One region of the Clostridium subterminale genome, then DNA from elsewhere that is predicted to be linked to it. Evidence: riboswitches for the same ligand, from Rfam matches in the RefSeq annotation. Region 1 holds a riboswitch; each other region holds the start of a gene.
The links. A riboswitch is a leader RNA that binds a small molecule or an ion and turns the genes downstream of it on or off. The one in region 1 is predicted to bind cyclic di-GMP.
Positions count from the first base shown of each region.

Region 1 (5,815 bases):
ATAGTTATCAATGGAAGAAATGTTCACCCAGGAAGTGCTAAAAATAAAATGGTGAATACTCAACAAATAGCTATGGAATTAAACGGATTATTACCTGTTAATGCAAGACCAGAGTATACAGAAGGATATGAAGGTTTCTTCATGCTTTGCGATATGGTAGGAACTGTAGAAAAGACAACTATGTCTTATATTATAAGAGATTTCTTTAGAGATACTTTTGAAGAAAAGAAAGTTTTGATTAATGAAATAGTAGAACTTCTTAATAAAAAATATGGTGAAGGTACTGTAGAAATTTCAATGGAAGATCAGTACTACAACATGAAAGAAAAAGTAGAACCAGTAATACATGTAGTAGATACAGCTGTTGAAGCAATGAATGCTCTTGATATCGAGCCAATCATAGTTCCTATCAGAGGAGGTACAGATGGAGCAAGATTATCATTCATGGGGCTTCCAACACCAAATATATTCACAGGTGGACACAACTTCCACGGAAAATTTGAGTTCATTCCTGTAGAGTCAATGGAAAAGGCTGTAGAAACTATAGTTAAGATAATAACTCTTTATGCAGAAAAATAAATAAAGCTTTTTTAGATAAAAGTTTGTTTTATAGTAAGATTATTAACCGCTTTTTAGGAAGTTTTTCTTCTTAGGAAGCGGTATATTTTAGCAGAAAAGTTTACAAATAAAAACTTCATAATTTATATTATAAATATACATAAAAAGTGCTTCCTTAATACACACTATAGTAAAGTAACTGAGGAGGTATACTATGAGTAACGATAAATCAAAACCAATATATCCACCAGATACGCATAACTATTTTGGTGATTTTAGAAGTATGACACCTATGGCTGATACAGTTTGGGAGAATGTAAGAGAAGCTGAGATAGAAGCTGCAAAAGCAAGAAATCGAAGAACTTACGATATGGAGACTAGTGAAGAAATTGCTTTTGAGAATTTAAGTGAAGACATAAAAAGCGAAAGTGAAGTTGACTTTGATTCCATTATAGATGAGGTAGACATGAGTGATCATGGTAATGATTATGGAGATTATGCTAAGAAAAAATTATTTTAATATTTCTTAGAGGAAGAATTTATTCTTCCTCTAAGTTAATTTAGGACTTATTTTGGACATAATTTAAAATAGAGAATTGCTTTTATATAGGGAACTACTGAAGCTATAAGGTTTTAGTAGTTTTTTAGAATATTAAGTTTACATATAAAGTTTTAGAAAATTTATTTCTTCAAGGGACAATTAAGAATTCTTTCATATTTTAGTCACTGAATTGACACATAAGTGTTGATAATAATATACATAGAGATAAGAAAAATAAATAAATCAGTTTTTAATAAGGGGGAAGATTTAATATGAATAAAGATATAAATAATAATGAACTAAACAATAATGAATTAAATAATAATGAAGTTAATAGGGATAATAACTTAAATGAAAATACTAGTATCAATAGCAATAACAATGACAATAATACTAATGAGAATTTAAACTATACTGTAATTCAAGATGTAGAATATACAACAAATGATAACTTGAATATGAATGAAGCTAATACTTCATCATGGCAAGAAGAAGAGGAAAAGAAAAATAAGAAAAAAGATAAAAAGAGCAAAGGGAAGGGGTCAGCCAAATCTTATATTGCCATAGCTCTAATTTGCTCTATATTAGGAGGAGCAATAGGTACAGGTGTTACTTATGGTGCTATGAGAAGTACTATACAGTCAGCAGTTAAACAGGGTAAAAATAATACAAATACCGGTGGCTCTACAGCAAATGTTAATCCTATAAGTAGTATGAACATACCAGAAGTTGTAGCAAAGGTTTCTCCAGCTGTAGTTGGCGTATCAACTACCTCAGTTTCAACTAATGTATTTGGATTTGATATGGGTAAACAAGAAGGCATTGGATCAGGATTTATATTCTCGAAAGATGGTTATGTACTTACCAACTATCATGTAGTTAAAAATGCTAGTCAAGTTAAAGTTATTTTTAGCACAGGTAAAGAAGTAAATGCTAAGGTTGTAAACTATCAGGAAGATGCAGATTTAGCAGTTGTTAAGATTACTGATAATGTTGAAATGCCAGGGGTAGTAGAACTAGGTGATTCTGATAGCCTTCAAGCAGGAGAACAAGTTATAGCTATAGGAAATCCCCTTGGAAAAGAATATTTAGGATCTGTAACGACAGGAATCATAAGCGCTGTTAATAGAGGAGTAGCTTTAACTGAAGGTGGAGAGAAAATGAATCTTATCCAAACAGATACTGCTATAAATCCAGGGAATAGTGGAGGGCCATTAATAAATTCTCAAGGTCAAGTTGTAGGTATAAATACAGCTAAGATAGATGCTAGTGGAGTAGAAGGAATAGGTTTTGCAATTCCGATTAACGATGCCACTGAAAAATTAGATACTCTAGTAAAACAAAAAGTAAAACTAGGTATAGCAGTTAGAGATATAACTGAAGATTTATCAAAACAATTTAACTTACCAGTAGGTGTGTATATTCAATCTGTAGAAGACTTTAGTATTGCCCAAAAGGGTGGACTACAACCTGGAGATGTAATTACTAAAATTGGTAAGAAAACTGTTAAGACAGTTGAAGAGTTAAATAAGGAAAAAGAGTCCTTTAAAGAAGGAGATAGTATTCCTATAGAATTTATAAGAAAAGGTCAAACAATGCAAGCTACTTTAGTAGTAGAATAATTAAGTTAATAATTATAATTATCCCCTAATTATAATATTATAAAATTTCAATAGGCATGAAGCTTGAGTTATCAATGTTTCATGCCTATTATTTTTTAGATATGAATCATAACATTGTTAATATATAAGATATTATACGTTAAAACAATAAACAAACATATATTACTTTTGATAATATTTATAGATAATTATGTATTTTATGTAATTAATTTATTGACTGATACAATTATATATGCTATATTCTCATATGAAATAGCATATATAATTTAGTAAGAGTTTTAAGGAAACATTGAAGTATATATTAATTTGGGCGCATAATATATATATATGGAGTTAGTAGTGTAACCGACCTTTATAATCAAACGTAGATAGGTATAAGATTAGTAGGGTCGGTTTTTGTTATATAAGTTGAAAAATTTAATAGAGATTTTCTTGTAAAGCAATATAAATTAAATAGGTTATATGGGGCTGTATTTAATAAATGGATAGAATAAGGAATTAGAGTAGCGCTCAACCTAAAAATAATTGCATTATATTTATATATTATATTTAAAATTTAAAAACTGAGTATAGGAAATATTAGTATAAAAGTAAAAAATGTATAGACAAATACTAAATATAAAGTTATACTTAATTAATAAAGTATGTTAAATAATAATAGATATTAAATGATTTGGATTTGTTTATAAATTTTTGAATACAATTTACTAAAAGTTATAAGGAAACATTGAAGTATATACTAATTTGGGCACTTTGTATATACAGAGTTAGTAGTGCAACCGACCGTTATTAATTTAAGGTCGGTTTTTTGTTTGTAAAAATTCATTAAGGAGGAAGATTATGAAGAAAATAAAATTTAAACCTACCCTAAGCTAAAGGAGAAACTATCTATTTTTATACTAAAATGAAGAGAAGCATAGATTGATTTAATTTTGTTCCACAAAATATTGAATACAATTTACTAAAAGTTATAAGGAAACATTGAAGTATATACTAATTTGGGCACTTTGTATATACAGAGTTAGTAGTGCAACCGACCGTTATTAATTTAAGGTCGGTTTTTTGTTTGTAAAAATTCATTAAGGAGGAAGATTATGAAGAAAATAAAATTTAAACCTACCCCTAAGCCAAAGAAGAAACTATCTATTTTTATACTAAAATGAAGAGAAGCATATATTGATTTAATTTTATTCCACAAAATATTGAATATAATTTACTAAAAGTTATAAGGAAACATTGAAGTATATACTAATTTGGGCACTTTGTATATACGGAGTTAGTGGTGCAACCGACCTTTATAACCAATCTTATATTTATATAAGATTGGCATGGGGTCGGTTTTTTGTTTGTAAAAATTTATTAAGGAGGAAGATTATGAAGAAAATGAAATTTAAACTTAGGTCTAAACTAAAGAAGAGATTATCTGTTTTTATGGCTTTAGCTATTGCAGTTTGCCAAATTTTTAATATTATTCCTATAGCACAAGCTGATGCTATGGATATTACAAGTAATTTTCCATTTATAACTGAAGTAACTTTAACTGATGGCGATGGTAAACCTATAAATGAGTCATCAAATCCAATAAGTAAGAATGAAGAAGTTAAACTAACTTATAAATTTACTGTACCAAATCAGGGTACAGTAAAAAAAGGTGATATTTATACAATTAAAATACCTAAGGAAATACAAATAATAAGTACACTAAATTTCCCTATTACACTTGATAATGGTGATACAATTGCAAATGTTAAAATAGAAACCAATGGCAATGTTACCATTACTTTTACTGAATTTGCTGAGAATAATTCCAATGTTTCAGGATTCTTTTATATTGATACTCAATTTGATCCTGATCAAATAGGAGGAGATAATCCAGTCCCTATTAAATTTGAAATTGGAGGAAATTCTTCACCAGTTATAGTTAATGTGAATTTTGAGCAACCTGAAATTCCTGATGCTTCTGTTATGAAGGAAGGAAGTTATGACCCTTCTAAAAATGAGATTACCTGGGAGGTAATTGCTAATTCAGAAGGAGTTAAGGTTAATAATGCTGAAATTGTGGACAACATTCCAGAGGGACAAGAATTTATACCAGGTTCTGTTACCATAAATGGAGCTAATGCAGATGAAGCAAATTATAACTATGATTATAGCAATAAAAAATTAACTTATAGCTTTCCAAGTGTTATAGACACATATCAAGTAATTACCTTCAAAACTAAGGTAGTAAATCCAAAAGTTTTTGAAAGTGAAGGAGCTACAATATATGAATATAATAAAGCAATCTTTAATCATGATGGAACTAGTGTAGATTCTAATGAGGCATCAGTTAGTATTTTTACAGACTTCATTAGAAAAGATGGAAACTATGATGCAGCAACAAAGAGAATAAATTGGGTTATTTATGTAAATAACAATGCTCTAAGCATTCCCAATGCTGTAGTTACAGATGATATACCTAGTGGATTAACTGTTACACAAGGTAGCGTAAAAATAGATGGAAATCCAACTAACGACAATTATACTATAAATGGACAAAAATTCACCTACACTTTTCCAACAGCTATTAATGAACCTCATAAAATTGAATTTTCAACAGATGTATCTGATGATATATTTAATTCTAATGAATGGAAAACCTATAATAATAAGGCAACTATTACAGGAGAAGGGGTTCCAGGTAACGCTTTAGATGAAAAGGGAGTTGACGTACCTAGTAACGTTATTTCTAAGCAAGGAGTAGGATATAACCCAGCTACAGGAGAAATAACTTGGGAAGTTATGATTAACTGGAACAGCGGAACCATAAAAAATCCAATTTTCACTGATAAAATAAAATTAGGACAAGAGTATGTAGATGGTTCTGCTACTATAGATAAAGATGTTCCAGGAGGAAGCTTTAACTATGTACCAGAAGTAAACGATGCAGAAAAAACTGGAACACTAACCTATACCTTTGGTAAAGATATTAATGAAACCTATATAATAAGATTTAAAACAAAAGTAACAGACCCTAAGGTTTATGCAGGAAATAGGAATGAGACCTATTATAATGTTGCTGAATTAACTGGCGATAATATAAAACCTTCCACCT
Region 1 is NZ_BAAACI010000002.1:94,688-100,502, reverse strand. It holds gene pepT (peptidase T) at 1-579, shown strand, start outside; gene ABDZ93_RS06305 (hypothetical protein) at 773-1,078, shown strand; gene ABDZ93_RS06300 (S1C family serine protease) at 1,372-2,721, shown strand; cyclic di-GMP riboswitch class II at 2,995-3,081, shown strand; cyclic di-GMP riboswitch class II at 3,434-3,515, shown strand; cyclic di-GMP riboswitch class II at 3,688-3,769, shown strand; cyclic di-GMP riboswitch class II at 3,943-4,024, shown strand; gene ABDZ93_RS06295 (SpaA isopeptide-forming pilin-related protein) at 4,096-5,815, shown strand, end outside.

Region 2 (5,815 bases), on a different contig from region 1:
TGGACATATTCTTCTCACAAGCCTTTGAGCTATTACTCCTTTTATAGCAGTAGCTACTAAGAAAGGCTCTATTCCCATATCTATAAGTCTTATTACTGAGGATGGTGCGTCATTAGTGTGCAGTGTACTAAGAACTAAGTGACCTGTTATAGCAGCTCTTATACCAATTTCAGCGGTCTCACTATCTCTTATCTCTCCCACCATCACTACATCTGGGTCTTGTCTTAATATAGATCTTAATCCTGTAGCAAAGGTAAGTCCTACCTTACTATTTACATTCACTTGATTTATTCCATCCATGGAGTATTCCACAGGGTCTTCTACAGTGACTATGTTTTTATTAGTATCATTAAGTTCTCCTAAAATAGTATATAAGGTGGTAGATTTTCCGCTTCCTGTAGGTCCTGTTACTAAAATTATTCCATGGGGAGCAGATATAATATTTTCAAGTTTTTTTATATCCTCACTACTCATTCCCAAATTATCTTTTCCAATTTTATAGTTACTTCTATCTAGTATTCTTATCACAACCTTTTCTCCGGTAATAAGAGGTATTATAGACACACGCATGTCTATATTTTTATTGTTGATTACAGTAACTATTCTTCCATCCTGAGGAATCCTTCTCTCAGCTATGTTAAGATCTGCTAAAATTTTTATTCTAGTAACTATTCCTGGAAGTACATCAATATTTAAGGACGATATCTCCTCTAACTGACCATCGTTTCTATATCTAACTCTTATATATTTTTCATAGGGCTCTATATGAATATCTGAAGCTCTTTGCTCCACTGCATTTTTAAGTAGAGAGTCTACTAGTTTTACTGTGGGAGCATTTTTAACTTCATCAATCTTTTCTAAATCTTCCGTCTTATTTTGAAATACTATCCTAGACCTAGTTATCTCCTCTACAGCACTTTCCACATTTCTATCTGAATAATATTTTTCTGTAGCCTTATGTATATCATCCTTTGTGGATATATAAGGCTCTACTCTTAGTCCTGTGGTTATAGCTACATCATCCATTGCAAATATATTTAAAGGATCTGACACAGCTACCTTTATTACTCCATCAGCAGTATAAAAAGGGAATAGTTCATATTTTCTACATAAGCCTTCATTAACTAATTTAACTGCCTTAGAGTCTACATCTATATTACTCAAAGTTACCCTTTCAATACCTAGCTGTTCTTGAAGTACCTCTATAATAATATCCTCTGTTACAATACCTTCTTCAATTAGTAATTCTCCTAATTTCTTTCTCTTTACCTTTTGAATTTCTAAGGCTTCTGATAATTGTGACCTGGTAATCTTATTTGCTCTTACTAGCAAGTCACCTAGTCTAACAGTATTCCTTGCCATTTATCCCACCTCACCTTTACAATTAATTTACGTGATTTTATCTAAAAGTTTTATATTTCTTTTAATTTCTTAAAACTTCTCATACTAAATAAAATTTAATATGTATTGTTCTCCTATGATTAAAACTATATATGCTCCCATTGCTAAGCTTGGTCCTAAAGGAATATACTCATCCTTCAATTTCTTTTTTAGTGCAATTAGAGTAACTGCAATTGATCCCCCTATAATAAAGGATATGAGTAAAAAATATATCTCTAATTTCCATCCTAGGAACAATCCACATAATACTGCTATCTCAATATCTCCAGCACCCATGCCACCAGTTAAAACATATATTAAACCAATAACACCAAGACCTATTAATCCACCAATAATATAAGTAGTTATACTGTGAGAATATCCTACAGCTTCTATAATGATAAAGATTATCCCCACTGCCATTCCACTATAAACTACGCTAGAATATACATCTGTAGTATCATAATCTATAAGGGCTATCACTATTAAAAATAAAGTTAAAAGAGAGTACTTAAAAAAGTTTAACCCTATACCATATCTTAGATATATTCCTACTAATAAAATGCCTGTAAGTCCTTCTACTAATGGATACCTCATAGAAATCTTAGAATCACAGTATCTACATTTACCCTTAAGCCATAGATAACTTCCTATTGGTATTAAATCCTTCCATTTCAATCTAGTATCACAATTTCCACAATGAGAGGGTGGACTAATTAATGACTGATTATTAGGTATTCTATAAATACATACATTTAAAAAACTTCCTATTACTATTCCATATAAAAATACTATAAAACCCATTATTTATTATCCTTTTACATTTATTTCTATTTTAAAACTATTGTACCACATTTTTACATATATGCATATAAATGAACACAAAAAAACCGACTAAATTAATAATTTAGCCGGTTGTACCATTAACTCAACAACTTTCAAGGTACCCAAATAAAAAAGTTGCATCATTGTATCTAAAATCATTTTATTGCTTTATAAATTTTTGATGTAAAAATATAAATTTATAAATATTTAAACATATTATACTATATTTTGTATTATACTTCTAGTTTTTTTCCTTGTTATGTATTATTTTATAACATCTAACACTAAAATTTATCGTAATTAAGTTTTTTTGTATATAAAAAGACTTTCATGAAAACCTCATGAAAGTCTTAATTTTATTTTTTATTATTTATTTTAGTACATTCCGTCCATTCCCATTCCTGGGCCACCTGGCATTGGAGCTGGGTTCTTATCTGGAATATCAACAACAGCAGCTTCTGTTGTTAAGAATGTTGCAGCTACAGATGCAGCATTTTGAAGTGCGCTTCTTGTAACTTTAGTTGGGTCAACTATTCCAGCTTTAATCATATCTACATATTCAGCACTTAATGCATCATATCCTATTTCTGTAGCTGAATTTCTAACTCTTTCAACTACTACTGAAGCTTCTGCACCAGCATTTGTAGCTATTTGTCTTAATGGCTCTTCAAGAGCTCTTCTTACAATATTGATACCTACTTGGATTTCTGAAACATCTGAAGTTAGTTTAGCAACTGCCTCTATTGCATTGATATAAACAGTTCCACCACCTGCAACGATACCTTCTTCAACTGCAGCTTTTGTAGCAGCAAGAGCATCTTCTATTCTTAATTTTTTCTCTTTTAATTCTGTTTCAGTAGCAGCACCAACTTTGATTACTGCAACTCCACCAGCAAGTTTTGCAAGTCTTTCATTTAATTTTTCCTTATCAAATTCAGAAGTCGTATCTTCCATTTGTTTCTTAATTTGATTTACTCTAGATGCTATATCTTCACTCTTACCTTTTCCATTTACGATAACAGTATTTTCTTTAGTAATTTTAACACTATCAGCTTTTCCTAACATATCGATAGTTGCATCTTTAATGTCGTATCCTAATTCTTCTGAAATTACTGTACCTCCTGTTAATATAGCTATATCTTCAAGCATTTCTTTTCTTCTATCTCCAAAGCCAGGAGCTTTAACAGCAACACATGTAAATGTTCCTCTTAATTTATTAACTACTAAAGTAGCTATTGCTTCACCTTCAACATCTTCAGCGATTATTAAAAGTTTTTTACCTTGTTGTACTATTTGCTCAAGAATTGGAAGTAATTCTTGGATATTAGATATTTTCTTATCAGTTATTAAAATGTATGGATTATCAAGTACAGCTTCCATCTTATCTGTGTCAGTTACCATATATGCACTTAAATATCCTCTATCAAATTGCATACCTTCAACAACATCAAGTTCTGTTCCCATTGTTTTAGACTCTTCTACAGCGATAACACCTTCGTTACCTACTTTATCCATCGCTGTAGCTATTAGAGCTCCAACTTCTTCGTCTGCTGCTGATATTGCTGCAACTCTTGCTATGTCTTCTTTTCCATCTACTTGTCTAGAGTATTTCTTTATTTCTTCAACTGCTGTATCTACAGCCATTCTTATACCATTTCTTAATAACATTGGATTTGAACCAGCTGTTACGTTCTTAAGTCCTTCTCTTATGATAGCTTGAGCAAGTACTGTAGCAGTTGTAGTTCCGTCTCCAGCTACATCATTTGTTTTGTTTGCAACTTCTTTTACAAGTTGTGCACCCATATTTTCATATGCATCTTCAAGTTCTATTTCTCTAGCTATTGTAACACCATCATTTGTTATAAGTGGTGAACCAAATTTTTTATCTAATATAACATTTCTTCCTTTTGGTCCTAAAGTTACCTTAACTGTATCTGCAAGTACATCTACACCTCTTTGCATAGCTCTTCTTGATTCTTCTCCGAATAAAATACTTTTAGCCATATTCATTTACCTCCTATTATATGTGAATTTTCCAGCTTAACATTTAAATTGTTTTCTTTAAACTTATAAGATATATTACTTAGGCATCTGAAAATAAATAACAAATCAAAGATGGGAAGTATATTTTGAGTTAGACAAGGAGACAGGTTCCACAGATAGTAGCACTATCTAAGGGTTCTGTTGACGCAGTATAACACAAAATAAACGAGCATTCTGACTTATTTATTTTTTTAAGATGACTTATTCTAAGATTGCTAATATATCTTCTTGTTTTAATATTATATATTCTTGTCCTTCGAATTTAACTTCTGTGCCTGCAAATTTAGAGAATAATATTTTATCTCCTACTTTGACTTCCATCTTAATTTCTCTTCCATGAGAGTAAGTTCCTGGCCCTACTGCAACGACTTCTGCCTCTTGTGGTTTTTCTTTTGCAGTACCTGCTAGAACTATTCCCCCTTTAGTTATTTCCTCAGATTCTAATCTCTTGATTACAACTCTGTCGCCTAATGGTCTGATATTCATAAAAAACCCTCCTATTGTTTATTATTTATATAATTTTTTTATTTATCACTACTTATTAGCACTCACAATCATTGAGTGCTAACTACAATATAATAATATATAATTATTATTTTATAAGCAAATCTTTAATTCTAATAGAACCTCGTAAAATAAGCAAATATTTGAAAATATCTCACTCATGGTAATATTTTCTCTTATTTTCTCTTATTTTTGCCTTTATGCTTTAAAGCTCTATGAAAAAAGTCTATAATCTTATGTCCTCTTAATATTCCTACTAAAAATAAGACTCCTGATATTATACCTATAATTATCATAGATACATAATCTCCACTATGTATACCGTGACCGAACATGGCAGATGTGATAATCCATGGTAATCTACCTGCAGAAGAATATAATATGAAGTCACTTAAGGTTACATTTGATATACCAGCTACATAAACTAGTATATCTTTAGGTATTCCAGGTATAAAGTATATTACAAAGATAACTATATTATTACTTCCAGCATCTAATATCCTCTTCATCTTAGTTAAATTATTTTTTTCAATAAGTTTATTTATATATCTTTTTCCGCATAATTTAGCTATAAAATATGCAACTACACTTCCAAGAATTATTCCTACAGCAGAGGCAATTCCACCTACTACTGGTCCAAATATGTATCCACCTGCTACTTGAACAACTTCTCCTGGTATAAAGAATATTATTACTTGTATCATTTGGAGTACTACAAATGCAATTATACTATAACTTCCAAAGGATAGTATTAATTTTTTTAATTCTTCCGGATCTCTAAAAACAGTGAATTTCTTAGAAAATTCCCAATATGCTATTATTAATACTACTACAACTATAGTCCATATTAATCCATTTATTACATACTTTTTTATCTTATTTTTATTCTCCATTCCTTTCCCACCTTGTATACCCTTAGTTTATAAGCTGTTTTCAGGCATCTGAAAATAAATAACAAGTCAAAAATGGTAAGTATATTTTGAGTTAGACAAGGAAACAGGTTCCGCAGATAGTAGCACTATCTAAGGGTTCTGTTGACGCAGTATAACACAAAATTAACAGA
Region 2 is NZ_BAAACI010000007.1:557,707-563,521, forward strand. It holds gene ABDZ93_RS16165 (GspE/PulE family protein) at 1-1,362, opposite strand, end outside; gene ABDZ93_RS16170 (prepilin peptidase) at 1,447-2,184, opposite strand; cyclic di-GMP riboswitch class II at 2,281-2,365, opposite strand; gene groL (chaperonin GroEL) at 2,581-4,209, opposite strand; gene groES (co-chaperone GroES) at 4,450-4,734, opposite strand; gene ABDZ93_RS16185 (TVP38/TMEM64 family protein) at 4,929-5,645, opposite strand.
Region 2: linked by a shared signal. The riboswitch ahead of ABDZ93_RS16170 (prepilin peptidase) and the one ahead of ABDZ93_RS06295 (SpaA isopeptide-forming pilin-related protein) in region 1 are both predicted to bind cyclic di-GMP.

Region 3 (5,815 bases), on a different contig from region 1:
TCAAGTCATTTAACGTTACTAAAAATATTATCAACAAGCAGTACGAAGAAACAATAAATTCAGGGTATAATATGTTGGAGATTTATCTTAGGAAGCAGTTTGGAACATTAAGTCTTAATAGTGAAGGAAAACTAGCAGACTCTTCTGGTAAGCCAATTGATGGAAGATTTGAGTATATTGATGAATTAGCAGAGGGTTCTAACATTGTTGCCACTGTTTTTGCTAAGTCGGGCGATGACTATGTAAGAGTTTTGACTACAATTAGAGATGAAAAAGGAGACCGAATTATTGGAACAAAATTGGATTCCAATGGGGAAGCCTACAAAGAGATTTCAAATGGAAATGCATATTTGGGTGATGCTGATATTTTAGGTGAAAAGTATATGACAAAGTACGCTCCTATTATAGGAGATAATAAAGAAGTTATAGGTATTTATTATGTTGGGAAATCTATAGAATCTATTATGGATATATATAATGAAGGGGTAGTATCTACACTTAAATCAGTAGTTATAATAATTATTATTGGATTACTTATATCTATTGCTATAAGCTATGGCTTAGGACTATCAATTACAAAACCTATAGTTGCTTTAACTACGACTATAAAAAAACAATCAAATCTAGATTTTAAACTTGATGAAAAAGATGAGGTATTAAAATATATAAAAAGAAAAAACGAAATAGGTATAATGGTAAGTTCTCTTAAGATTATGGAGAAAAATGTAAGAGAGTTTGTTTTAAAAACTTCAGAAGGTGCAGAAAAGGTAGTTGCAACTTCGCAGGAATTAACAGCAACATCAGAGCAATCAGCTATAGCTTCTGAAGAGATATCAAGAACTATAGAAAATATAGCTAGTGGAGCAAGTAGCCAAGCTCAAGATACAGGGGAAGCAGCTTTAAGTGTAGAAGAAATGGGCAATTTATTAGAAGAAAATAAAGAATATACAAAGGAAGTAAATAAAGCTGCAAAAGATATAGAAAAAGAAAAAGAAGAAGGCTTTATTATATTAAAAGATTTGGTATCAAAAACGGAAGAAAGTAATAATGCTTCTAAAGATGTATATGAAATTATAATAAGTAATAATGAAAGTGCAGAAAAAATAGAAAAGGCAAGTTCAATGATTCAATCCATATCTGCACAAACAAATCTTCTTGCTTTAAATGCAGCTATTGAAGCAGCAAGAGCTGGTGAGCATGGAAGAGGTTTTGCAGTAGTAGCGGAAGAAATAAGAAAACTTGCAGAAGAATCTAATAATTTTACAGGAGAAATTAAAACTGTAATGGAAGAATTAAAATTAAAATCTGAAAATGCAGTAAATAGAATGCAAGAAGTGAAAAGCATAATAGATTTACAATCTGAAAGCGTAGAGAAAACAGAAGAAAAATTTCATAGGATAGCAAATTCTATAGAAATAACTAATAATGTTATAGGCAAGCTTAATGAATCAGCAGAAAAAATGAATGAAAATAAAGAAAAGCTTGTAGATCTAATGCAAAATTTATCAGCAATAGCGGAAGAAAATGCGGCTGGAACTGAGGAAGCTTCAGCAGCCATAGAAGAACAATCAGCAAGTATAGAAGAAATAGCAAATGGCAGCGAAGGATTAGTAAACATTATAGATGAGCTACAAGGTATTATTAATAAATTTACAGTTTAGTTAAGGAGTCTGGCCCCACAGTAACTAAAGTATATTCACTACACTTCGATAATAAGAATATAAAAAGTTTGGTGGGGATTTTGCCCACATAGGGAGTGAGATAATGAGATTAAGTAGAAATATGGCCTCTGTAAGGATATTAAATAGTTATACTAAAAATTTAGCAGCTCAATCTAAGTCTTATAGTAGTATTAGCTCAGGACTTAAAATACAGACTTATAGAGACAATCCTAATGCTAAGGCTAAGAGCGAAAAGTTGAAGTTAGAGATTAGAGGGCTTCAAATGGCTACTAGAAACATTCAAGATAGTGTAAGTCTTATGCAAACTATGGATGGTGGTATGCAAAATATAAGTGAGTCTTTACAAAGGGCTAGAGAACTTATGGTTCAAGCTGGAGGAGCTACTACGGAGGAAGATAGAGCCATTATTCAAAAGGAAATAGACCAAAATCTAGAACATATAACTTTTACCGCTAATAATACAGAAATGAATGGTGTAAAGCTGTTAGCAGATAAAAATAATCCAGGTGATACAGTTGATCTACTTATTGGAGCAACTAGTGGAGAAGTAATTAAACTACCAACACGTAATTTTACATCTTCAGGATTAGGACTTGTGAATGTTGATGGTAGCAATAAGATAAGTGTGGACAACATAGATGATAGTTTAAATCGCTTAGATGATGCCATAAATAAGTTGAATTCTGGAAGAGGAAAGTATGGAGCTCTAAGTAATAGAATGGAGTCTACAGTGGATTATGCCAATGAAATATCTGGTAAAATCGAGGGAGCAGAAGCTATCATTACTGGAACTGATGTAGCATTTGAAATGATTGAGTATTCTAAAAACTCAATTCTGGTAGAATCTGGTATGGCGATGATGGCTCAAACGAACCAATTTCCAAAGGATATTTTGCAAATATTAAGCAATGTATACCCTAATAAATAAAAAAAGTAATTTCATGTAGCAAATAAGGAATTTTAAGCAAAAAATAAATAATTTTAAGTATAAATGTTGAATGAAAGAAAAATATAGTATATAATGCAAATATGTGAAAAATTTAATACGCAAAACTCACGAAAGTTAGTGACGCAAAGCTATAGGGGCTAAGCCTTAGGGGATGCCAGCCAGTTGCCAAAGAGTAAGTACACTTTTTGTTTTAGGTATTATAGAAGTAAATAATACTTTTATTCTAACCTTTTGTAATTTAAAGCTACTCTTTTTGAGTAGCTTTTTATTGTGTGAAATTTCTGATTTTTCATAAGAATTGCAATAAATTTTATGGAGTATATTATATTGTAAACATTTACTAGATTTGTGTTTTACAATTAATATTTATATAAGGTTATATGCAACCAATATTATTTGAAGTTTATCAGTATATGTTTTACTAATGATGAAATTTGTAGAATTATTTCTATTAAAAGTAAGGTTAAAGTATGTAAGAATAAATAATAATTCATGTAACTAACAAAAAAAGAAGGGAATTTAAAGTTTATGTCTAATTTATAAACGATAAGTATGTTCTTATAGGATGTGGAGGTATAAAATGTCGCAAAATGAAGTATATGGGTTGCTAAAAAAATCTATGAACGTAACCGTAGAGGCTAATAAGGTTATTGCTAATAATATAGCAAATGTAAATATGAAAGATTATAAAAGGTATTATGTTCCCTTTGAACAGGTTATGGAAGAGTCAACAGCTAGTGGTAAGTTAAAAATTACAAATGAAAAACATATAGGAATGAGAAGTAAGGATGTACAAGTTAAAAGAGATGACAGTACGTCTATGAGAGAAGATGGAAATAACGTGGATATTGAAACTGAAATGACAAGTCAAGCTTCTAATACCATGATGTATGAATCGTTAGTTAGATTTGCCAGTGGAAAAATAAACAGTACAAGTAGAGTTATAAAAGGAGGGAACTAAAAATGGAGGCATTTAGGGGGTTAAGAATTTCAGCTAGTGGGCTTACAGCAGAAAGATTAAGAATGGACACTATATCATCTAATATTGTTAATGCTGGGACTACTAGAGGAGAAGATGGAAAACCCTATGTAAGAAAAATAGCTGTGTTTCAAGAAAATTTAAAGGAAGCTTACAATAGAAGCACTGGAAAAGTAGAGAATAAGCTAAATGGCATTAAAGCAGTAGGCATTGTAGATGATGAATCAGAGCTTACTAAAGTATATAATCCAAGTCATCCAGATGCTGATGAAGAAGGATTTGTAACTATGCCTAATGTAAATATCTCAAATGAAATGGTAGAGTTAATTGCATCAAGTAGAGCTTATGAAGCAAATGTCAATGCAATGAATGCACAAAAGAGTATGTTTTTAAAAACTTTAGAAATAGGTAAATAATAGGATAGGAGTAGTACTTTATGATAAACAGTTACATACCAAACGCAACAATCTTTCAAAATGAATTACAACAAATTTATGGGGTAAAAGAAAGGGATACTGAGGAGAATAGCTCTTCAAATGGCACAGGTTTTGCAGTTATAATGAAGGATGAGTTACAAAAAGTGAACGATTTGCAGGTGGAAGCAGATAATAATATAAAAGGATATATTGCTGGAGAAAAAAGTATCAATGAAGTAGTGTTAGCCACAGAAGAAGCATCTATGTCCTTAGAGCTTGCTATTCAAATAAGAAATAAGCTGGTTGATGCTTATAAGGAATTTAATAATATGCAAGTATAATGGAGGTAAGGATTAGATGAGTAAGCTATCGGAGCTAATGAAGAAGATAAAAGATAAGTGGAATTCCATGTCGAAAACTAGAAAGATAGCTTTAGTGATAATTTCAGTAGTGACAGTTTTAGCAATAGGAACCCTACTTTATGTATCACTTAAACCAAAGTATACAGTTTTATTTTCAAATATGGATTCCCAAGATTCAGGAAAGATTATAGCCAATTTAGAAGGCAAAGGAACTAAGTACAAAATAGAAGGAAATTCAATCTTAGTTGAAAAGTCTCAAGTAGACAAGTTGAGAATGGAAATGCTGTCAGAGGTGCAAATAACAGAAGGAAGTCAAGGATTTGAACTTTTTGATAAAGGTAGCATAGGAGCTACAGATGAAGAGTCAAGAATAATGTATCAAAGAGCACTTTCTGGAGAATTAGAAAGAACTATAAAGGGATTTGAGGAAGTTGAAGCAGCAAAGGTAAATTTAGTTTTACCTAACAACTCAGCCTTTGTAACTAAACCAGCTCCTGCCAGTGCTTCAGTAACAGTAAAGTTAGTGCCAGGAAATGAACTTTCACCAGAACAAGTTAAGGCTATTGTGCACCTAGTAACAGGCAGTGTGGAAAACTTAGATAAGGAAGATGTTACAATAGTATCAGACAATTTAAAGTTATTAACAGAAGGTTTATTTGATAATGAAAAAGGAACTCAGGCTACTAGCACAGAAAACCAAATTGATTCAACTAAAAAAGTTGAAAAAGAATATGAAAAGAAAATTTTAAATGTACTAGAGCCAATTTACAAAGATAATGTGAAAGTATCTGTAAATGCAGAGCTTAACTTTGATGCTGTAAAGCAGAATAATGTTACATATGATCCGAAGACTTCGGCGGTAGTAAGTGAACATATCATTAAAGATAATAGTAAAGATACTGAAAATACTTCTGGAAGTACTGTAGATAACAATATGACTAATGCACAAGATGCAGAAAAAAATACTGAAAAAGCAGGTTATTCTGAAGAAACTAGAAACTTTAATAATTCTAAAAGTGAAGAAACAGTGGTAAAAGCTCCAGGGCAAGTGGAGAGAATTACCACATCTGTAGTTGTTAATGGAGATATAGATAATGCTACTAAAAATACTATAAAAAATTTAGTTTCTGATGCCATTGGTTTCGATAAAGATCGAGGTGATGGAATTTCAGTTGAAAGTTTAGATTTTAATGATGATTATAAAACTCAAGCAGAAGAAGAAATTAACGCTATGAAGGAAGCAGAAGCAAAATCTAGAAGGATTAAGCTTATTGCTTTAGGAGCAGGAGCGGTTATAGCACTTATACTTATTATTGTATTTATTTCTATTCTTAGAAATAAGAGAAAAGAAGAAGACGAAGAAGATGAAGAGGCTATAGAAGGACTAGATGTAGTTATAGGAGATGAAACTTTAGAAACAGTGGCAG
Region 3 is NZ_BAAACI010000001.1:671,466-677,280, reverse strand. It holds gene ABDZ93_RS03525 (methyl-accepting chemotaxis protein) at 1-1,661, shown strand, start outside; gene ABDZ93_RS03520 (flagellin N-terminal helical domain-containing protein) at 1,765-2,610, shown strand; cyclic di-GMP riboswitch class I at 2,719-2,801, shown strand; gene flgB (flagellar basal body rod protein FlgB) at 3,212-3,592, shown strand; gene flgC (flagellar basal body rod protein FlgC) at 3,595-4,026, shown strand; gene fliE (flagellar hook-basal body complex protein FliE) at 4,047-4,367, shown strand; gene fliF (flagellar basal-body MS-ring/collar protein FliF) at 4,384-5,815, shown strand, end outside.
Region 3: linked by a shared signal. The riboswitch ahead of flgB (flagellar basal body rod protein FlgB) and the one ahead of ABDZ93_RS06295 (SpaA isopeptide-forming pilin-related protein) in region 1 are both predicted to bind cyclic di-GMP.

Region 4 (5,815 bases), on a different contig from region 1:
ATACTTAGTAACAATGTAGAAGACGATGAAGCCATAGTCACAATACTAGTAAATTTAAATAAGGATATAAACAATAATGCAGATGTATACAAAGCTTTCTTTGGAGATAACTTTAATAAATTTAAAAACAATCTAGATAGTATGATGAATACTATAAAATTTATGAAAAATCAAAGTGAATATAGAGATGATTTAATCTATGATAATTTTATAAGGATATATAATGAAAATCCTAAGGGGAAATACTATGGACAATTTGGTACCGCACATATTTTCAGAGAAAATATAAAGTCTAATGGAGAAGAAACAATTACATTAGCCAAATTTATAGAGGAGAAGGGAAACCTTAAAGTATTATCTATGCCTATATCATCTAGTGAAATAGTAATTCCAAAGAAGGATATAGAAAAGCTAAAGTTAGAAAAGTTCACTTTATTTAAGTTGAATGGCAAAAATTCACCTTATAAAAAAGGACTGGAAAATTCACTTGTAGATAATTTATTCGAACTTACAAATGGGAGTACAGTAGATAACTATCAATACGTAATTTGTTTTTGGTATAAATAATTTTTAATAAAAATCTCAAATATGTAACAAAAGTTACAGACCTATTATGGAAATATAGTTATAATTAAGCTATAGTAAAAATAGTTTATTTTAAATGTGTTGTTGAAAGTAAATAAAAGGTAAGTGTAATAAAATAATAATTATTTTGGGAAATATGCTAATTAAGATTAAATAATAGGTTTGGAGGATTTGTTATGAAGAGAAAGATAATTAAGATCCATGAGGAAAAGTGTAATGGTTGCGGATTATGTGTTAATGCTTGTCATGAAAAAGCTATAGAACTAGTGAATGGAAAGGCAAAGCTTGTTAGTGATATATATTGTGATGGATTAGGTGATTGTTTACCTAATTGTCCTACAGCAGCTATAGAGATTATAGAAAGAGAAGCAGATGAGTATGATGATGATGCAGTAAAGGCAAGAATTTTAGAATTGGATAATAAACCTAAAGAAATTAAAGATAATCACATAAATAAAGAAGAAAAACTTCCATGTGGATGTCCTGGAACCATGGCTAAAACCATTGAGAGAAAACCAATAATTGCTATGGAAACTATGCCTAAGAAAAGAGAGAGTACTACTGAAAATAACTCTGAACTTATGCAATGGCCAGTGCAATTGAATTTAATAAATACTAGTGCACCATATCTAAATAATGCTAACTTATTAGTAGCAGCAGATTGTACAGCTTATGCTTATGGAAATTTTCATAGAGACTTTATGAAAGATAAAATAACAGTAATAGGATGTCCAAAACTTGATGACAATGAACATTATAAGAATAAATTAACTGAAATACTTAAGAAGAACAATATAAAGAGTATAACTGTAGTTAGAATGGAAGTACCATGCTGCTCAGGAATAGTTTCAGCAGTTAAAAAAGCAATGCTTGCTTCAGAGGTAATTGTACCTTATACTGAGATTACTATTACAAGTAATGGTAATATTATAAAGTAAGTAATAGATTCATAACTTATATGTTTTAAATATTATTAGATACGTGAAGGAGTTACCTTGAAACTTTTGTGGAGAGGTAACTTTTTATTTTTTTAAATATTATAATACTAGGGATATGTTGACAATAATAACATAAAAAGGTAATATAAATATGTGAATACATTATTTGTAAATCTATAAATGTTATTCTTGAATGGGTTCTTTTGAATAAATAGAGTAAGTAGTTTACCTATTCCAGTTAAAGTATTCATATTTAATAGTTTATTGAAATTATTTTATGTGAGAAAGGAAATTAAAAATAATGAAAAAAGAAAAAAGAAAACAACATAATAAGGACATTTTAAAAAAAATATTTAAGTATACAAAAAAAACATTGTGTTGTGCACTAATTATATTATTGTTTACGATTGTAATTCAAAGCTTAAAAATAAGAGTCGATAAGGAATATGTACCAAGTATACTTGGATATACTTATTTAAATGTATTATCAGAAAGTATGAATCCAGAGTTTTACTCACAGGATTTAATAATTGGGGCTAAGATAAAAGATACATCTAAACTTAAAGTTGGGGATGTTATTACATTTAAAGTAGGAAACATGTTAGTAACACATAGAATAGTTGAAAATGCTGAAGATGGAACTACCTTTACTACTAAGGGGGATGATAATAAAGCCAATGATGAGAAACAGGTAAGTGCTAGCCAGATAATATCTAGGTATTGTTTCAAAATACCTAGATGTGGATTTATAATAAGTAAAATACAAAGTATTCAATTTTTAGCTTTGGCTTGGATAATAATTATGTACTATATTATAAAGGAAATATTTAAAGAAGTTAAGTTGCTTAGAATAAAGAAAAAAAGTATTGAATAGTCAACTTCATTATTAATATTATTTAAAATTTAATTTTATATTTTCAAAAGGTTTATAAAGGGAGCGAAGAAGTATTCACTGTATATGGTCACTTAGTGAATATGGAGTTAATAGTGAATCCACACCATTATATAATAAATATTATATTTTATGGGAGGAATTTAAATTGAAAACTAAAATTAAAATTGTGTCATTATTAATGGCAGCGGCAATTACGACAGGGGTAGGAGGATATGGTACTTATGCTTATTTTACTGATAGTGATTCATTAAAAAATGAAGTAAACATTACAATGGGTAAATTAGATGTAAAAGCATATTGGGCTACAGATGCTAATGCCGATAGTTGGAGGGCTACATCGAAAGTTACAGAAGTAGTTGACAAAGATGGTGGAAAGACATTAAGCTTTGAAAATGTTAAGCCAGGAGATACTTTCGAAAGAGACATAATAGTTGCTAATTATGGAACTTTAAAAGCAGATACAACAGTGGAATTTAATCCTAAATTAGTTGATGGGTTAAAACTTGAGATGGTAAACTTCACTTCTCAACATGGTCATGCACAAATAGATCCAAATGTTCCTAATAGAGTATATGAAAATGGAATGGAAGTTAGAGATTTTATTAAAATGACAGTTAGAGTTACTGTTCCTACAAATGCAGGTAATGATTGGATGGAAAAACTTATTAATACTGATGCTCAAGAATTTGTAAAAGTTGGAGCACATCAAGTAATAGAGCAGTAAAATATAATAAAAGAAAATATTTATAATATTATTGTGACTTAATTATAGCATATAATATTATAAATCATAGAGCTATCTTAAATTGATCAACTTCATATAATGTTGAACTAATTTTAAGATAGCTCTTTATTATTGTAGAAATATTTACAAACTTTAAAAAGTGGTAATATAAAATTAATGGAATAAAATGATAATATAATGTATAGTAAATATAACGATGAAAAAATCCATAGGGAGGAAAGAGATACCTATGTCAAATTCAATAATAACCAAGAAAGCATTAGCTAAATCTTTAAAGGAATTAATGAATTCTACATCTTTAAATAAAATATATGTTAAAGATATAGTTGATAACTGTGGACTAAATAGACAAACATTTTATTATCATTTTCAAGATATATACAATTTATTAGAGTGGATTTATGAAACAGAAGCGGTGGAAAGTATATCACAATATAGAAGTTATAGCACCTGGACTGATGGATTTCAAAAGATTTTCAACTATATAGAAAGCAATAGAAGATTTTGTATGAATACTTTAAATTCCTTAGGAAAAAATCATCTAGATTTATATCTTTACACAGTTACTTATGATTTAATTATTGGAGTAGTTAATGAAGTTTCCAAAAATATGAAGGCTACAGAAGATAATAAGAAGTTTATTGCAAATTTTTATACTTTAGCTTTTACAGGCTTGGTAATTCAATGGATGAATGGTGGAATGAAGGAAGATTCTCACACGATTATTGAAAAGTTAAGTGAATTAGTAGAAGGTAACTTTATGAGAGCACTAGAGAGATATGAAAAGGATGCATAATAACTATATCCATCATGCATCCTTTAAAACTTATATATTCTTTAAAGCATTAGTATAATTATAAAATATTACATATAGCTATGATTTAAAAGTTACTTTAGTTTATTACCATTCTTATCAATATAAAACCACTGATTATCTAATTTCACAGCTATAGGAGCATTATCCTCATAAGAAAATTTAATTTCATCATATATGGTATCTGTAAATTTGTTAGAGGATTTGTTAAAAAGCCCATATTTATTATCTTTAGTTACTATAAACATATTTTCGGGATAAGAGTCAATAGTATCATATTCACATTTTAAGATTTCCTTTTGATTTTTATCGATAATTCCCCATTCACCACCTAGACATACTTGGAAATTATTTCCTAATGAATCCATAGGAAGGACTTCATCATAAATAGGAGGAACTATCTCCATGCCGCTAGAAGCTAAAATACCACACTTGCTTGACTTATAAATTGAAGAAAAGCCGTAGAAAAGTGGATAAATTTCTGTATAATCTGTACTAAGTATAATTTCACCCTGTTTATTTATAAATACTTTTTTATAGTTTCCATCTTCATCTTCATAGGTGGCAGCAAACATATCATTTTCAGAGTTTAATTCAATTTGTTGAAACTTAGGCTCGAAGAGTAATTCTCCTTTATTATTTATAAGAGCAACTTTATTATTTAAGGAAACTATGGATATATCATTTTCAAAAAAAGAATTTATATAATCATATATAAAAGGAACAATGACATTACCACTCTTGTCTATACATCCAGCTTTACCATTAAGACGCACTACAGCTAGTCCATTGTAAAATGGGTCAGCATTTTCATAAATAGGATCAATTACTAGTTCATCTTCAATATTTATATAACCAAGCTTTCCATCTATATATACAGGAGACATATCATCATTAAAGTTTAAGTGACAAGGATATTTAGGTTCTATTATAGTTTTACTATCCAGATTTACAAAACCAAACTTTCCATTGCTTTCAAGATAAACCATAGAATTATTATTGAATATAGGCATTACACTACTATACTTAGGTTCTACTTTCAAATTAGTATCTAAATCTATAAAACCGTGGAGATTATCTTTTGTTATTGTGGCTATATTTTCATTATTGTATTTATATAGTGAGATTGGAGAATCAGAGATGAAGTCAACTACTATATTGTTTTTTAAATCTATACAACCATATTTGTTTTTCTTTTTAACGGAAATAAGAGTATCGGATGCAAGATTAGCTTCTTCGTATTCAAATGGAATTATCACATTATTTTTTTTATCAATGGCACCCCAAAGACCATCTTTTTTTACTAGCGCTATATTATTATAAAATGCATATGCTTCGTCATAGTCTGGGGTTATAACTAGATTTTCTTCTGTATCAATAAATCCCCAGAGATCTCTAAGTTTAACAGCAGCTAGGCCTTCATTGAAGGGGCAAGCATCTTCATATTTAGCATTGTCATTACAACCACTTAGAAGAACACAAGAAATTAGTAATAATATTAAAAAAATTTTATTTAGAATCTTCATATATCCTCCTTTTAAAATACTATTTACTATATTTTAACATTATATCACTAGGAGGTATACCAGATTTCAAACAAAAAAATAAAAAATGCAGTATTAAGTGGAATACCGCATTTTAGTTATATATTAGATGTAAGCTTATTTTCTTTTATTAGATATTTCAATGTTTACTTTTCTCTTACCAAACATTTTTCCTTTAGAATTTTCTAATATTATATTTACAAGATTGCTAGGTACATCAACGAAGGAGAATTTATCAAGGATATCAATTCTTCCAATTTCCTTACCTTTAACACCAGCAGTGTTATCTAAAAA
Region 4 is NZ_BAAACI010000007.1:102,638-108,452, reverse strand. It holds gene ABDZ93_RS14215 (TraB/GumN family protein) at 1-567, shown strand, start outside; gene ABDZ93_RS14210 (ATP-binding protein) at 762-1,523, shown strand; gene ABDZ93_RS14205 (signal peptidase I) at 1,825-2,397, shown strand; cyclic di-GMP riboswitch class II at 2,448-2,532, shown strand; gene ABDZ93_RS14200 (TasA family protein) at 2,564-3,142, shown strand; gene dhaS (dihydroxyacetone kinase transcriptional activator DhaS) at 3,393-3,959, shown strand; gene ABDZ93_RS14190 (WG repeat-containing protein) at 4,052-5,503, opposite strand; gene ABDZ93_RS14185 (DEAD/DEAH box helicase) at 5,639-5,815, opposite strand, start outside.
Region 4: linked by a shared signal. The riboswitch ahead of ABDZ93_RS14200 (TasA family protein) and the one ahead of ABDZ93_RS06295 (SpaA isopeptide-forming pilin-related protein) in region 1 are both predicted to bind cyclic di-GMP.